4 regions of the Bradyrhizobium sp. BRP56 genome follow, and region 3 is predicted to be linked to each of the others. Evidence: riboswitches for the same ligand, from Rfam matches in the RefSeq annotation. Region 3 holds a riboswitch; each other region holds the start of a gene.

Region 1 (3,911 bases), on a different contig from region 3:
CTTCCAAGTGATAGCGTACTGTTCGTCTGATCTATTGTCCGGGTGCCTGGTCCATGAAAAATAAACATACTCTGTTCGGTCAATTCCTTCAGCGACTCCCCACGATCGAGGCACAAAGTGAGCCACCTTCGAGACCTTGGAAATGATTTGTTCTATAGTCTCACCATCTTGCGCTCGCCACGTTGACTTGACCCTTTCGACAAGCGTGTGGTCGTTGGCGCGAACATTGTTGCTCGTCACCGCCAGCCCGGCCAGGCAGATCAGCGACCGCGCGATACAGAACCAAAGCACGCGCCTTCCAGAATTTTTCTTCATTGCTTCCGGCTCATCTGGTTATCATCCACACGTCAATCCAAAGCGGCACGTCTTCCTCAGCGTGCTATGCGCAGATCGCAAGAAGTTAGCGGCAACGTGACGCAGGCGCCTGCCGATGTCCCGCGCGAGCAGGCGCCGTCCCTCGATGTCACGCGCCGCTAACTTCAGTGGTCAGCCAAAGCCTCAATTTGCAATGCTGAACCTGCCCAGGAGGAGAAGCCTGGACATGATGAGGACTTGCATTGTTCGTGCCAGGCAATAACCGGCAGTTCGCGGCAGATTTGTGCTGTCTTTGTCGACTTGCCGACGTACAGCACGTTCTAATGTTACCATTCAGCCTATTCGCCACGACTTCCGTGAATGATTCTTGTCACGCATTGAATCTTCGACAGCGGGCGAATGCCTCGCTGCCGGAGTCTTGACGACAATTGGGAGCAGGTATGCCGCCATCGATCCGTGTGATCCGGGGGCGTTGCCGCTACTACGAATGTCGAGGGCGTCCCCGCCTGTTGTGCTTGGCACTTTGCGGCCTGCACCAACGCGGAGCCGCCCTTCAGCGGCGAGCGATATAGAATCGACGTTAAGGAACGTCACGGATCAAGCAGGCGGTACGAGACGTGGCATTCTCCGCTCGCGCAACGTTAGGGGCCGTCGTCTACCTGCTCGTCATTGCAGTCAACATTCGAGGAGCTGCGCGTCCACGCAGCCGTGTCGACCGGCAAGAGGGAAGCCTCAGGTCTGCTAGCTTCGGCTTGAACTACTCAACACATCCGAGAGCATCTGTCTGACGGGGCGGCTCATAAAAGGCCTTGCCATCCAGCCGAACAGACCGACAGTAAAGACGGCAGCAGCAAAGACGCCGAGGACGCTCCAAACAGCCATTTTCATTGCGAGGGTCTCTTTTGGTTGTGGTGATTCAATATGCTTGCTTTGGCCAGTATCACCAAAACGTCGGCGTGACGCCTACCAGGATTGGCTGGTGGCACATCACCGCTGAGCACGCTGCTGGAATTAGCGAATACCTCTTGCGCCTATTCGCCACTGATCCATGGTTATTGGTGGAAAAGAAAGGGCGCGTCGAAGCGTGCTCGATGAATCGTTCAAAAGCCGGGCCGCAAAGCGTCTTGCGCGGCGCCGTGAGCTTCTTCGTGCTGGGCGCATTCGTCTCGTGCACAGATCTGACACGCCGCCCGACACCAATGCGCCTCCGAGATGGTCATTCCGATATCCTATGACTGGAGATGGCTTCTACGTCGCGATCAAGCGTGGCCTCGGAGGGGCATTCGCGTAAGAGAGGTCGCAGCACCAATTTGAGAGGTTGACGGCCGAGTTCTCTTGCCGATAATCCAAGTCGTCGAGGTTCTCCGGTTTCCGTTTGATCCGGAGCTAAGAGGGAAGCCGGTGCCAATTCCGGCGCTGCCCCCGCAACTGTGAGCGGCGAGCTACTGTCCAACAAAGTCACTGAAGCCCGCGCGGCTTCGGGAAGGCCGGACAGCAGCAATGACCCGCGAGCCAGGAGACCTGCCCCGACAATATGTTCATCCACGGGCGGGGTGTCCCGGTGGTGCGCCAAGCAGCCGTCGCTCGGGCGACTTCTCCTGCCTGCGTCCGCCCCGGCCTTTGCCCCCAACACGGGGTTAGCGCTATGTCTCTTCTCTCACTTCCGGTTGCCACGCTCGGAACGCCGCGCATCGGTCCAAGACGCGAGCTCAAAGTCGCACTCGAAGGCTACTGGGCCGGGAGAATTAGCGAACAGCAGTTGCTTGAGGACGCAGCCGGCCTACGTGCCGCGAACTGGGCGCGCCAGAAGTCCCTCGGTGTCACCGTCATTCCGTCGAACGACTTCTCGCTGTACGATCAGGTGCTCGACACCAGTGTCATGGTCGGCGCCATCCCGGAAGTCTACGCCTCGAAAGCCGAGCCCGTTTCCCTCAAGACGTATTTCGCCATGGCACGCGGTTCACAATACGACGGCCGCGGTGCGAGTTGCGGCCACGGACATCGCGGCGATGGCGCACCCGCGCAGGAGATGACCAAGTGGTTCGACACCAACTACCATTACATGGTCCCGGAATTTCATCGCGGACAGACTTTCAGGCTGTCCTCTCGCAAGCCTATCGACGAGTATGAGGAAGCCAAGGCCCTTGGCTTTCAGACTCGCCCTGTCCTGATCGGCCCGGTCACATTCCTAAAGCTAGGCAAGAGTGCTGATCCTGCGTTGCAGCCACTGTCACTCCTGGATGACCTGATACAGGTCTATATCGAGGTTCTGCAGGAATTGGCCAAACGCGGGGCAAATTGGGTTCAGTTCGACGAGCCCTGCCTGGTTCTTGATCTGGATGCGGAATCAAGACAATCCTTGCTACATGCCTATGACCGGCTCGCCAAGGAAGGGCCGGCCATCAAGATCATGGTCGCCAGCTATTTCGGTGGCCTCGGCGACAATCTTCCCACCGCCTTGCGCCTACCTGTCGCCGGGCTGCACGTCGACCTGGTTCGGGCGCCAGCGTTATTGGACCAGATCATTACCGCCAAGCGAAGTGATCTCGTGGTGTCACTCGGCGCGATAGACGGCCGCAATGTGTGGCGGACGAATTTGTCGGCACTGCGCCAACGGCTCGATCCCGCTATCGCGAAGCTGGGCAAAGATCGCATACAAATCGCTCCATCCTGTTCGCTGCTTCACGTGCCGGTCGATGTTGAACTCGAGACGGAGCTCGCTTCAGACATCAAGGGTTGGCTAGCATTCTCCGTTCAGAAGATACGCGAGCTTGCGACCTTGGCGCGCGCTCTTGCAGGCGATCAGGATGTTGCTGGCGCTCTTGCGCAGTCGGAGCGCGTCACCACCGATCGTGGAACTTCGCCAAAGATCCGAGATGCCGATGTCGCCATCCGGATGAGAGCGATCAACCAGACCACGCGCCGGCGCGCCAGTCCATTTGCCAGTCGTGCCGAGATTCAACGCAAGCGCTTCAAACTACCGGCGTTTCCTACCACGACGATCGGATCGTTTCCGCAGACTGCAGAGGTCCGTAATGCCCGGGCAGCACACGCGCGAGGCGCGATGAACGACGGGCAATACGACGAGTTCCTCAAGGAGGAGACTGCGCGTGCCGTACGTTGGCAGGAGGACATCGGCCTCGACGTGCTCGTGCACGGCGAGTTCGAGCGCAATGACATGGTGCAGTACTTCGGCGAACAACTCGCAGGCTTCGCATTTACCAAAAACGGCTGGGTACAATCCTATGGCTCGCGCTGTGTCCGGCCGCCGATCTTGTTTGGCGATGTTTCACGGCCGAAACCGATCACCGTGGGGTGGTGGCGGTACGCGCAATCACTAACCGAGAAGCCGATGAAGGCGATGTTGACCGGACCAGTGACGATCTTGAACTGGTCGTTTGTTCGCGATGATATTCCCCGAGCCGACGTCTGTCGTCAAATTGCGCTCGCGATCCGAGACGAAGTCGGCGATCTCGAAAATGCTGGTGCAGCCATGATCCAGATCGACGAGGCTGCGCTGCGCGAAGGATTGCCGCCGCGCCGATCGGAGTGGACGGCTTATCTCGAGTGGGCCGGGGATTGCTTCCGCATCTGCT
Region 2 (3,911 bases), on a different contig from region 3:
CTTCTGTTCGGTCATGGTGGTTGCGACATCGAGCAGCCCGAGCCCGCGCGTTTCGCCGGCAGGACCTTCGATCCCATCGGGGTCGGCGACGCTGTGTCCAAGCATCTGGTATCCGCCGCACAGGCCGAGGACATGGCCGCCGCGGCGATGATGCGCGAGGAGATCGATGTCCCAGCCCTGCGCGCGCAGGAAGGCGAGATCGCCGCGGGTCGATTTCGAGCCGGGCAGGATGACGAGCTTCGCATCACCTGGGATGGCTTCGCCCGGACGTACCATCACGAGATCGACGCCGGGCTCCAGCTTCAGCGGATCGAGGTCGTCGAAATTGGCGATCCGCGACAGCGCAAGGAACGCGATCTTGCACTGGCCCGGCTTGCGCGCCTCGCCGAGCCCGAGCGCATCTTCCGCCGGAAGCTCGCCGGCGCGGACGAACCAGGGCAGCACGCCAAATCCGCGCCAGACGGTGCGCTCTTCGATCAAGCGATAGCCGTCATCGAACAATGTCGGATCGCCGCGGAATTTGTTGATGACAAAGCCCTGGATCATCGCGGCATCATCAGGGTCGATCACCGTCTTGATGCCGACGAGCTGCGCGATCACGCCGCCGCGGTCGATGTCGCCGACCAGCACCACGGGCACGTTGGCCCGGCGTGCAAACCCCATATTGGCGATATCGGATTTGCGTAAGTTGACCTCGGCGGGGCTGCCGGCGCCCTCGACCAGAACGAGGTCGGCGCGCTGCTTCAGGCGCGCAAAACTCTCCAGCACCGCGCCCATCAGCGATGGTTTCATGCCGGCATATTCGCGCGCGCGTGCGGTCGCGATCCGTTTGCCGTGTACGATGATCTGGGCGCCGACATCGGTTTCGGGCTTGAGCAGCACCGGGTTCATGTCGGTGTGCGGCTCGACGCCGGCGGCGAGCGCCTGCAACGCCTGCGCGCGGCCGATCTCGCCGCCGTCGACGGTCACGGCGGCGTTGTTCGACATGTTCTGCGGCTTGAACGGCAGCACGCGCAGGCCGCGCCGTCTGGCGGCGCGGGCGAGGCCGGCGACGATGAGCGATTTGCCCACGTCCGAGCCGGCTCCCTGGATCATCAATGCGCGCGCCATCGTGATGTCCGTCAGAACTCGACGCCCGGCTGGGCCTTGATGCCGGAGCGGAACGGATGCTTCACCAGCGTCATCTCGGTGACGAGGTCGGCAATCTCGATCAGCTCCTCCTTGGCATTGCGCCCGGTGAGCACGACATGGGTCATCGGCGGCTTCGACGTGGTCAGGAACTCGACGACGTCGGCGATCGCGAGGTAATCGTAGCGTAGCGCGATGTTGATCTCGTCGAGCACGACCATGCGCAGGCTCGGGTCCGCGATCAGCTGCTTGGCCTTTTCCCAGCCGGCTTGCGCCGCCGCGATGTCGCGGGCGCGATCCTGCGTCTCCCAGGTAAAGCCTTCGCCCATGGCGTGGAATTGACAGAGATCGCCGAAATGCCCGGTGAGCAGGCGGCGCTCGCCGGTATCCCAGGCGCCCTTGATGAACTGCACCACGGCGCAGGGAAAGCCGTGCGCCACACAGCGCACGATCATGCCGAACGCGGAGGACGATTTTCCTTTGCCGGCGCCGGTATGAACGATGATCAGGCCCTTTTCACCGCTCTTGGTCGCCATGATGCGGTCGCGGGCGGCCTTCTTTTTCGCCATCTTGTCGGCATGGCGCGTATCCAGCGAAAGATCGGTGCCGACGGCGCCGTCTTCAGCGCCCTTTCCATCAGAAGTCATCACATTCCTTCGGCTTGACAAGTGCGAGGCTTGGACGAATGGTGGTCCCGCGTTGGTTCCTGTCCTACGACAGGCGAAGAGGGAATGCGATAGGGCTCCGCTAAATCGGGCCCGAAGCGCAGCCGCCCCCGCGACCGTGACCGGAGAGATGCCCAAGCCACTGATTCCATGCGGAGTCGGGAAGGTGGGCATCGAAGGGTAAAACCTGCTCCGCAAGCCGGGAGACCTGCCAACGCAGCATGTTGTGAAACCGGCGGACGGGGTGTTCCGCGACGGGGAACGAACCTGTCGAAAATCGGTTCGTGTGCCTCATCGCTTCCCGCTGTCAATCCAGGAAGGGCGATGAGCGTTACACTTCATGTCTGCATCACTTGCCGCGCCGGCCAGACGCCGGCGGAAGGTGAGCTCGCGCCCGGTGCACGCCTGCATGCCGCGCTTGTCGAGGCCGGCGTGCCCGATGACGTCAATCTGGTTCCCGTCGCATGCCTGTCGGCCTGCAGCCAGGGCTGCTCGGTCGCGCTCAGCGCGCCGGGGCGCTGGTCCTATGTCTACGGCCGACTGTCCTCTGATAATGCCGCGGATGTGATCGCCGGTGCCTCCGCCTATGCGGCGGCGCCCGACGGCATCGTGCCGTGGCGCAGCCGTCCGGAAATCTTCCGCAAGCAATCGCTCGCCCGCATTCCACCCATCGCCGTCGTGCCGGAGGCCGCAGAATGACCACGCTCGCCAAAATTCCCGTCACGGTCGTGACCGGCTTCCTCGGCTCCGGCAAGACGACGCTGATCCAGCATCTGATCCGCAATGCCAACGGCAAGAAGCTCGCGGTGCTGGTCAACGAATTCGGCAGCGAAGGCGTCGACGGCGACATCCTGAAGTCGTGCGCCGACGCCAATTGTCCGGCCGAGAACATCGTCGAGCTCGCCAATGGCTGCATCTGCTGCACCGTCGCCGACGATTTCATCCCGGCGATGGAGCAGTTGCTGGCGCGCGCCGTGAAGCCCGATCACATCGTGATCGAAACCTCCGGGCTCGCCCTGCCGAAGCCGCTGCTGAAAGCGTTCGACTGGCCGGAGATCCGTTCGCGGATCACGGTCGACGGCGTGATCGCGCTCGCCGACGCCGAGGCCGTCGCCGCCGGCCGGTTTGCGCCTGATCCGGCCGCGGTGGATGCGCAGCGCGCAGCGGACGACAATCTCGACCACGAGACGCCGCTGTCGGAAGTGTTCGAGGACCAGATCGCCTGTGCCGATATCGTGCTGCTGACAAAGGCCGATCTCGCCGGGGCGGAGGGGATCAAGACAGCGAAAGAGGTGATCGCGGCCGAGATGCCGCGCGAGGTGCCGATGTTGCCTGTCGTCGACGGCACGATCGACGCGCGCGTGATCCTCGGGCTCGGGGCGGCGGCTGAAAACGACCTCGCGGCGCGGCCGTCGCATCACGATGGCGAGGAGGAACACGAGCACGACGATTTCAATTCCGTCGTGATCGATCTTCCGGAAGTTTCGGATGTCGACGCGTTGGTCGCCTCGATCAAGGGGCTGGCGCGCGAGCAGAACGTGCTGCGCGCCAAGGGCTACATCGCGGTCGAAGGCAAGCCGATGCGGCTGTTGGTGCAATCGGTCGGCGAGCGGGTGCGGCATCAGTTCGACATGCCCTGGGGTGCCCGGGCGCGGCAGTCGAAGCTCGTCGTGATCGGCGAACATGCCGACATCGATGAAGCCGCGATCAGGGCACGGCTTGGTGTCTGATGCACGTCGTCTTCCGCGAGAGCCGCGGCCTTGAGGAGACCGCGACGCCAAGGGACCTCGGCCAGGATCCGGCCGATCTCGTGGTGTTGTCGTTTTCCGACAGCGATCTTGCTGCCTTCGCGGCCGGCTGGTGCCGCGGCCGTGCCGCGCTGCCGTCGCTGCGGCTCGCCAACCTCGGGGAGTTGCGCCATCCGCTGTCGGTGGATACCTATATCGAGCGGACGCTCTCGCACGCCCGCGGCATCCTGGTGCGGCTGATCGGCGGCGAGCCCTATTGGTCATACGGGCTGGCCGCGGTGCATCGGCTGGCGAAGGAGCGCGGCATTGCCCTGGTCGTGCTGCCGGCGGATGGCCGCGACGATCAGCGGCTCGACGAATTCTCGACCTT
Region 3 (3,911 bases):
CGATCCTCGGAGACCTAGATTATATGATTCCGGACGTGGCTGAGCCGGTTGTGCGCCAAATCCTGGCAGCGAAAGCTTCGGCAACCGGCCTTAAGCCCGTCGTGCTCGACGTTGGATGTTCATACGGCATCAACGCAGCAGTGCATCGCTTTCCGCTGACCTTCGGGGGCTTGCGTCACCGCTACGCCCGGCGTGAGATGAGGGCGATCAGTTCTGAAACACTGGTGAGTCTCGATCGCAATTTTTATGCAGCCTGGCCTGATGTCGGGTTGGCGCGCTTTATCGGCCTCGACGTGTCGGTACAGGCGATCAGCTATGCAAAGAGTGTTGGCCTCTTGGAGCAGGGCATCGTCGCTGACCTTGAAAAGGAGGCGCTATCGACGGATAGCGCGCGCATTCTCCGCTCCGTGGATGTTATCATGTCAACCGGATGCATCGGCTACGTTACCGAGAAGACGTTCAGCGAGATTCTCGATGCGACAGAGAAGCAACCATGGATCATCTCCTTTGTGCTACGAATGTTCCCATTTGAATCGTTGGCCGAAGCGTTTGCAAAGCGTGGTCTTGTGACAGAACGTCTTACCGGCGCGACGTTTATCCAGCGTCGCTTTCGCGATGCTGAAGAGTTTGAAAGTTGTTTGGCCAGCTTGGCGGCCCTTGGCGTGGATGCGACCGGCCTCGAATCAGAAGGGCTGTTGCATGCGGATCTGATCTTGTCTCGCCCAGAGGCGGATGCGCGGGCCACGCCTCTGGAAGACGTTGTCACCGTCGCCAGCGGCAGGGGACGGCCGATTGGACCCCGTTACGTTCATGTTGAAAGCAACGAGGGCTTGCACGTTGCGCTGGAGCCCTGACAGTTAAGGACCACTGTGCAGCGCGCGAGTCTCTTCGGCGCTGGATCAAGACGTCGAAAAACAAGGCCATTCTGGTCGAAGGCGCGCCAGGGCCAATGTTGTTCGCCGACGATGGATAACGATTCGTCCAGATGCCATTTGTCGCGGCGAGCGCTGCGATTCAGATCGGAGAGCGCCTTGCCGAATTCCCTCTCAGCTGACGCGCGGTTTCATAGATCGCATCAATGCGACACGTGGGTCAGAATTTCCTCGACTATGCGCAAGCTTAACGGAAACTGGAAAGGCAGCCCAAGGCATCTCTGCAGCAAGAAGTGACAGCGGCGATAGAGTGGTCCGGGCGGTCGGTATGTTTTTGCCTTCTAAATCTTGATCTCTCCAATTGACGAATCCCGGCGCGTAGACCTATCTATAGTCAGTCACGGTCTTCCGTTCCCCACACCTTGTAGGGTGGAAGCTAAGAGGGAACCCGGTGCGCCAAAACGGCAACTCCGGGGCTGCCCCCGCAACTGTAAGCGGCGAGCGGTTGTCATCATGGTCACTGGCGCGACACAGCGCCGGGAAGGCCGATGGCCGCAGTGACCCGCGAGCCAGGAGACCTGCCGCGACCGAATGAAAGTCCTCGGGCGGGGTGCCCCGGTGGGTCGCTTGCAGCCGGGGACATTTGCCCGGATTCCTCGCAAGTCGTCCGCGCCGGCCCGCGCCCAACATCGCGGGGTTGCCGATGTCGCCGTCTTACAATTTCGATCAGCAGGGTCATCTCATTGAGCCGCCGCATGTGCAGCCGCGCCCAGCGCAGGCAAGGCCTACCCCGCCTGAGTCGGGTCTTGTCTTGCCATCGCCGGCTCCGCTGCCGCGCCCCCTTGCTCCATCGCCAAGGCGGGCCGATCTCAAGCTCGATCGGACGCGCGACGACCTGTTGACGCCGTTCGGCAAGCTGACGGTGACCGACCGTTACCTGCTCGCCGGCGAATTGCTCCAGGACATGTTCGCGCGGGTGTCTTGCGCCTTCGCGGATGATGTTGCGCATGCCCAACGTCTCTATGATGCGATGTCTCGGCTGTGGTTCATGCCGGCCACACCGGTGCTGTCCAACGGCGGCACCACGCGCGGTCTGCCGATCTCATGCTTCCTTAACTCGGTGTCGGACTCGCTCGAAGGCATCGTCGGCACCTGGAACGAGAATGTCTGGCTTGCCTCTAACGGCGGCGGCATCGGCACCTACTGGGGCAACGTTCGCTCGATCGGCGAGAAGGTGAAGGGCGGCGTTACCTCGGGTATCATCCCGTTCATCCACGTCATGGACGGCCTGACATTGGCGATCAGCCAGGGCTCGTTGCGGCGCGGCTCTGCGGCGGTCTATCTCGATATCCACCATCCCGAGATCGAGGAGTTCCTCGAGATTCGCAAGGCGTCCGGCGACTTCAACCGCAAGAGTCTCAACCTGCACCACGGGATCAACGTTACCGACGCGTTCATGCGTGCCGTGGGCGCCGGCACCGCGTTCGCTCTGCGCAGCCCGAGGACCAACGATGTCATCCGCGAGATCGACGCCCGCCAACTGTGGCAACGCATCCTGGAGAACCGGCTGCAGACCGGCGAGCCTTACTTGTTGTTTATTGACACCGTGAACCGGTCGCTCCCCAAGCACCAGCGCGAGCTCGGCCTCAAGGTCTCTACCTCCAACCTGTGCAGCGAAATTACCCTGCCGACCGGCATCGATCATCGCGGCGAGGAGCGCACCGCGGTGTGCTGCCTGTCGTCGCTCAACCTCGAGACCTGGGATCAGTGGAATGAGAAGCCAGGCTTCATCGAGGACGTCATGCGCTTCCTCGACAACGTGCTGACCCACTTCATCACGGTGGCGCCGGACGGCATGAAGCGTGCCCGCTACGCCGCCTTGCGTGAGCGCTCCGTCGGCCTCGGCGTCATGGGCTTCCATTCGTTCCTGCAGGCCAAGGGCATTCCGATGGAAAGTGTCGTGGCCAAGTCGTTCAATCTGAACATGTTCCGGAAAATCCGTCGCGATGCCGACGCGGCATCCGTGACGCTCGCGCGCGAGCGTGGGCCGTGCCCGGATGCACTGGAACGCGGTGTGATGGCGCGCTTCAGCCATAAGATCGCGATCGCGCCAACCGCCTCGATCAGCATCATCTGCGGCGGGACTAGCGCTTGCGTCGAGCCGATCCCGGCCAACATCTACACCCATAAGACCTTGTCCGGTGCCATCTCGGTGCGTAATCCGCATCTCGCCAAGCTGCTGGCCGCCAAGGGCGCAGATACTTCGGCGACCTGGCAGTCGATCATCGCGCACGAGGGTTCAGTCGCCCATCTCGACACCCTGTCGGAACACGAAAAAGCGGTCTTTCGCACCGCCTTCGAAATCGACCAGCGCTGGATCGTCGAGCTTGCCGCCGACCGCGCCGCGTTCATTTGCCAGAGCCAGTCGATTAACCTCTATCTGCCGGCCGACGTCGATAAGTGGGACCTTCACATGCTGCATTGGACGGCATGGAAGCGCGGGGTGAAGAGCCTCTACTACTGCCGTTCAAAATCGATCTCGCGCGCGGCGTTCGCCGGCAACATCGCTGACGGCGACAACGCGGCGCCGCCGCAGCCGCAGCGGCACACTGACTATGAGGAGTGCCTCGCATGTCAGTGATCGATCTCTCATCCGTCGATCCGCGCACACTGATCGGCAAACGGTGCGTCGGCCTCCTCGACTCGACCGGCAGCTATGACGTCGATCGCTACGCCTGGGCTTACGAGTTCTGGAAGCGCCAGCAGCAGACCCATTGGATGGGCGAGGAGGTGCCGCTTGGTGCCGACCTCAAGGATTGGGCATCGGACCGCGTTACCGACAGTGAGCGCGCGCTGCTCACTCAGATCTTCCGTTTCTTCACCCAATCGGACATCGAAGTCGGCGATAACTATCTTAAGCGCTACATCCCGATCTTCCAGCCGCTCACCGTCCAGATGATGATGGCGGCCTTCACTAATATGGAGACGGTCCACATCGACGCCTATGCGCTGCTGCTCAAAACGCTCGGCATGCCCAAG
Region 4 (3,911 bases), on a different contig from region 3:
GCCTGGCCGCTGCCCGACGATGCCACCTCGCATCCGCGCTCGGCCGGCTGCTTCACCCGCTTCATCCGTGAATGGGTGCGCGAGCGCAAGAAAGTGTCGCTGCTCGAAGGCATCCGCAAATGCGCGCTGATCCCGGCCGAGATCCTGTCGGCGAGCACGCCGGCGATGCGAGCCAAGGGCCGGCTGCAGGTCGGCGCCGACGCCGATGTTGTGGTGTTCGACTACGAGACGCTGAGCGATCGCGCGACCTTCTCGGCGATGAATCGTCCGGCGGAGGGCGTGCGGCATCTCGTGGTCAGCGGCCAGCCGCTGATCAGCGATGGTGTGCTGGATGTCGCGGCGCGTCCCGGCCGGCCGGTGCGCCGGCCTATCACGGGGGGCTGAGGTGCCGGTCCCGATCCTGCTGGTCGCGGGCTTCCTCGGGGCGGGCAAGACCACGGTCGTCAACCATCTGCTGGCGCATGCGCAAGGACGGCGCATCGCCGCGGTGGTCAACGATTTCGGTGCGATCAATATCGACGCCGAGCTGATCGCGGGCGCCAGCGACGGCGTGGTCAGCTTGGCTAATGGCTGCATCTGCTGCACCCTGGAAGGCGACCTGGTGCGCACGCTCGCCACGCTGCTGCGGCGTGATCCGTGTCCCGAATTCATCGTGATCGAGACCAGCGGGATCGCCGATCCCGCCGACATCGTGCGCAACCTGATGGATCCCGTGATCTGGAAGGTGGCGCCGCTGGAGACGGTGCTGTGCGTGGTCGACGCGACGCAGCCCGCGGCGATGCTGAACGACGCGCTGCTGCGCTCGCAGCTCCGGGCGGCGGACGTGGTGGCGCTGAGCAAGGTCGATCTGACTGACGCCGCCGCGTGCGCCGCGATCCGCGACGCAGTGCGTGCGGTGCGTCCGGCGGCCGTGGTGGTCGATGCCTTGCATGGCGAAGTGCCGGCCGCGCTATTGTTCCCGGCGGACCTCGATCATCTGTCGGCGCCGCGCGAGACCGCGCCGCGCCGGCCGTCGTCCGATCGCTTCGAGACGCTGAGCTGGACCTCGGAGCGGCCCGTCGTGCTGCCGCGGCTGCAACAGGCGATCGGCAAACTGGCGCCGAAGCTGGCGCGGGCGAAGGGATTGTTCGAGACGGTGGAGCAGCCCGGGCGGCTGACGGTGTTTCAACTCGCCGGCGGCCGCGCGACCCTGGCTGCGGGCGGCGTGCCGTCGCCCGGCGTGCCGCGCACGCGCATCGTGTTCATCGCCGAGATGGGTGCGCTGTCGCGCGCGGAGATTGATGCGATCATGGCAGGATGCGTCGAGGCTCAGTGACGCGAACCTACGTTTCCCGTCATCCTGAGGTGCGAGCCTTGCGGCGCAATTGCGCCGCTGGGCGAGCCTCGAAGGATGCACGGCCCGGCTGGTGGCCGTCGATCCTTCGAGACGCCGCTGCGCGGCTCCTCAGGATGACGGGATTAGAGGGAGCTCCACGTCATCCGCAGATGCCTGTGTCATCGCCGCAGCATCACCCGCAAAGCATGTGTGCGACAATCGCATCGAATTGACAGCCTTGCCGGCACCACCTATCGTTTTTGCCGACGGTTCCCTTCGGGGATCAAAAGGGAATGCGGTGCGAGGGTAACCCCAATGCCGCAGCTGTCCCCGCAACTGTAAACGGCGAGCCTTTCGTCAATTTGCCACTGGGCCATCGGCCCGGGAAGGCGTCGACAGGCGATGACCCGTGAGCCAGGAGACCTGCCGTCAGTCGTGGTCACACGCGAGCACATCGGGCGGGGGCGTCCTGGTGGGATCGGAGCACTGCCTTTTGGGCAATGCGCCAGTCCGCGTTCGCGGTGACGTGCCACGTTACCGCGAGTCCTTTTCATGTCTCCGTCCTCTCCCGTTGGGCGCAAATGGCGCCTCGGTCTTCTCTGCTCCCTGTCATCATTGCTATTGCCGGCCGAAGCCTCGGCACAAACACCGCCACCAACCAGGCTCGATCCGATCGAGGTCGCGCCTTCCGCTGCGGCAAAGCCGAAGCCCGCGGCGCGCAGCCGTGACATGGCCGCTGCGGCGCGGCCACGGCCGAGGCCCGCGACGGCCGGCAACACGCCGCGCGCCGCGGCGTCAGGCGTATCGGGGGCGGCATCGCCGACACTCAATGCCGCCACGCAGGGCGGCACCGGTAGTCGTCTCAATCTGACGCCGCTGCAGACGCCGGCCAGCGTCGAGATCATCACGGCGCAGACCATCGCCGAACGCGGCCAGCATAATGTGCTCGATGCCGTCACCCAGGACGCGGCTGGCTTCATCGCAACGCCGGCACCCGGCAATGGCGGCCTGTCGTTCAGCACCCGAGGCTTTGCCGGCAGCAACTCGGTGATGACGCTGTATGACGGCACGCGCTTCTATATCGGCTCCGGCACGCTGACGTTCCCCTACGACACCTGGTCGACGCAGCGCATCGAAGTGCTGCGCGGCCCGGCCTCGGTGCTGTACGGCGAAGGCGCGATCGGCGGCGTCATCAACGTGATCCCGAAGAAACCGCAGAGCACGCCCTATAACGAGGCCGAGGTTTCGCTCGACAGCAACATGACCCGGCGGCTCTCGGTGGACAGCACCGGTCCGATCAATCCCAATGTGTCGTACCGCATCAACGCCACCGGCAACATGTCGGACGGCTGGGTCGATCGCGACAAGACCTCGAACGCGGTGGTCTCCGCTGCCGTGCGGGTGCAGGCGTCGGACAATCTGGCCTTCACGCTGTCGGAGGACTACGGCGACCGCAGCCCGTCGCGCTATTTCGGCACGCCGCTGATCAACGGCTCGATCCAGGACGCGCTGCGCTTCAAGAACTACAACGCATTGGACAGCACGATCCGCTACCAGGACAGCTGGACCCAGTTCAAGACCGAGTGGGACGTCGCCGACGGCATCAAGGTCAACAACACGCTGTATTATCTGACCAGCGAGCGGCACTGGCGCGACATCGAAAACTACACCTGGAATCCGAAGACCCAGCTGATCGATCGCTCGAGCTATATCGAGATCTTCCACGACCAGAAGCAACTCGGCAATCGGATGGATGCGACCTTCAGCGGTCACGTGTTCGGCCTTGCGAACCAGGTCGTCGCTGGATTCGACGTCAACCGGATCGACTTCACCCACACCAACAACTCGCCCTATCGCGGCGCGTCGTCGGTCAATCCTTATGTGTTCGATCCGGGATCGTTCTTTGCGACGACGACGGCGACCATGCCGGGCTTCAACGCGGTGGTCAATCAATACGCGCTGTTCGCCGAGGATCGTCTCTTGCTGACCGATCAGTTGTCGCTGGTGACCGGTGTCAGGTATGACCGTCCCGAGGTGGACCGCACCGACTACAAGACACCGGCGAACAGTTTCGAGACGGCGCTATCGGGCACCAGCTGGCGTGCGGGCCTCGTTTACGAGCCGATCAAGAACCTCGCATTCTATGGCCAGTACGCGGTCGGCGTCGATCCGGTCAGCAATTTGATCTCACTGTCGACCACGCAGAAAACGTTCCAGCTTGCGACCGGCAAGCAGACCGAGATCGGGGTCAAGCAATCGTTCTGGGGCGGCCGCGGCGAGTGGACGCTGGCTGCCTACGAGATCGTCAAGACCGGGCTCACGATTCCCGATCCCGGCAATCCCACCGGCGGCCTGGCATTGCAGATCGGCCAGCAATCATCGCGCGGGATCGAAGGATCGATCGGGCTCGCGCTGAGCGACGGCTGGCGCGTCGACGCCAATCTTGCACTGCTGCGCGCCAGATACGACAACAACAGCCAGGTGGTCGGCGGCAAGATCGTCAGCTTCAACGGCAATGTCCCGGTCAACGTGCCGCAGCAGGTCTCGAATGTCTGGCTGACCTGGGATTTCGCGCCCAACTGGTCGGTCTATGGCG

What was found. Region 3 has a riboswitch for cobalamin ahead of I6F38_RS17995 (ribonucleoside-diphosphate reductase subunit alpha). Riboswitches for the same ligand answer to the same signal wherever they lie in the genome.
Region 1: it holds a riboswitch for cobalamin, as region 3 does, so the genes downstream of both, metE (5-methyltetrahydropteroyltriglutamate--homocysteine S-methyltransferase) here and I6F38_RS17995 (ribonucleoside-diphosphate reductase subunit alpha) in region 3, are expected to answer to the same signal.
Region 2: it holds a riboswitch for cobalamin, as region 3 does, so the genes downstream of both, I6F38_RS20495 (DUF1636 domain-containing protein) here and I6F38_RS17995 (ribonucleoside-diphosphate reductase subunit alpha) in region 3, are expected to answer to the same signal.
Region 4: it holds a riboswitch for cobalamin, as region 3 does, so the genes downstream of both, I6F38_RS28685 (TonB-dependent siderophore receptor) here and I6F38_RS17995 (ribonucleoside-diphosphate reductase subunit alpha) in region 3, are expected to answer to the same signal.

Annotation. Positions count from the first base shown of each region.
Region 1 covers NZ_JADYVV010000004.1:153,949-157,859, reverse strand. The annotation lists gene I6F38_RS05155 (nodulate formation efficiency C protein) at 1-315, opposite strand, end outside; gene I6F38_RS05150 (hypothetical protein) at 1,218-1,550, shown strand; cobalamin riboswitch at 1,656-1,859, shown strand; gene metE (5-methyltetrahydropteroyltriglutamate--homocysteine S-methyltransferase) at 1,961-3,911, shown strand, end outside.
Region 2 covers NZ_JADYVV010000028.1:35,843-39,753, forward strand. The annotation lists gene I6F38_RS20485 (cobyric acid synthase) at 1-1,110, opposite strand, end outside; gene cobO (cob(I)yrinic acid a,c-diamide adenosyltransferase) at 1,122-1,775, opposite strand; cobalamin riboswitch at 1,812-2,024, shown strand; gene I6F38_RS20495 (DUF1636 domain-containing protein) at 2,118-2,492, shown strand; gene cobW (cobalamin biosynthesis protein CobW) at 2,489-3,523, shown strand; gene cobN (cobaltochelatase subunit CobN) at 3,523-3,911, shown strand, end outside.
Region 3 covers NZ_JADYVV010000023.1:71,616-75,526, forward strand. The annotation lists gene I6F38_RS17990 (hypothetical protein) at 1-854, shown strand, start outside; cobalamin riboswitch at 1,257-1,473, shown strand; gene I6F38_RS17995 (ribonucleoside-diphosphate reductase subunit alpha) at 1,684-3,513, shown strand; gene I6F38_RS18000 (ribonucleotide-diphosphate reductase subunit beta) at 3,504-3,911, shown strand, end outside.
Region 4 covers NZ_JADYVV010000048.1:3,710-7,620, forward strand. The annotation lists gene I6F38_RS28675 (amidohydrolase family protein) at 1-384, shown strand, start outside; gene I6F38_RS28680 (GTP-binding protein) at 386-1,315, shown strand; cobalamin riboswitch at 1,566-1,761, shown strand; gene I6F38_RS28685 (TonB-dependent siderophore receptor) at 1,868-3,911, shown strand, end outside.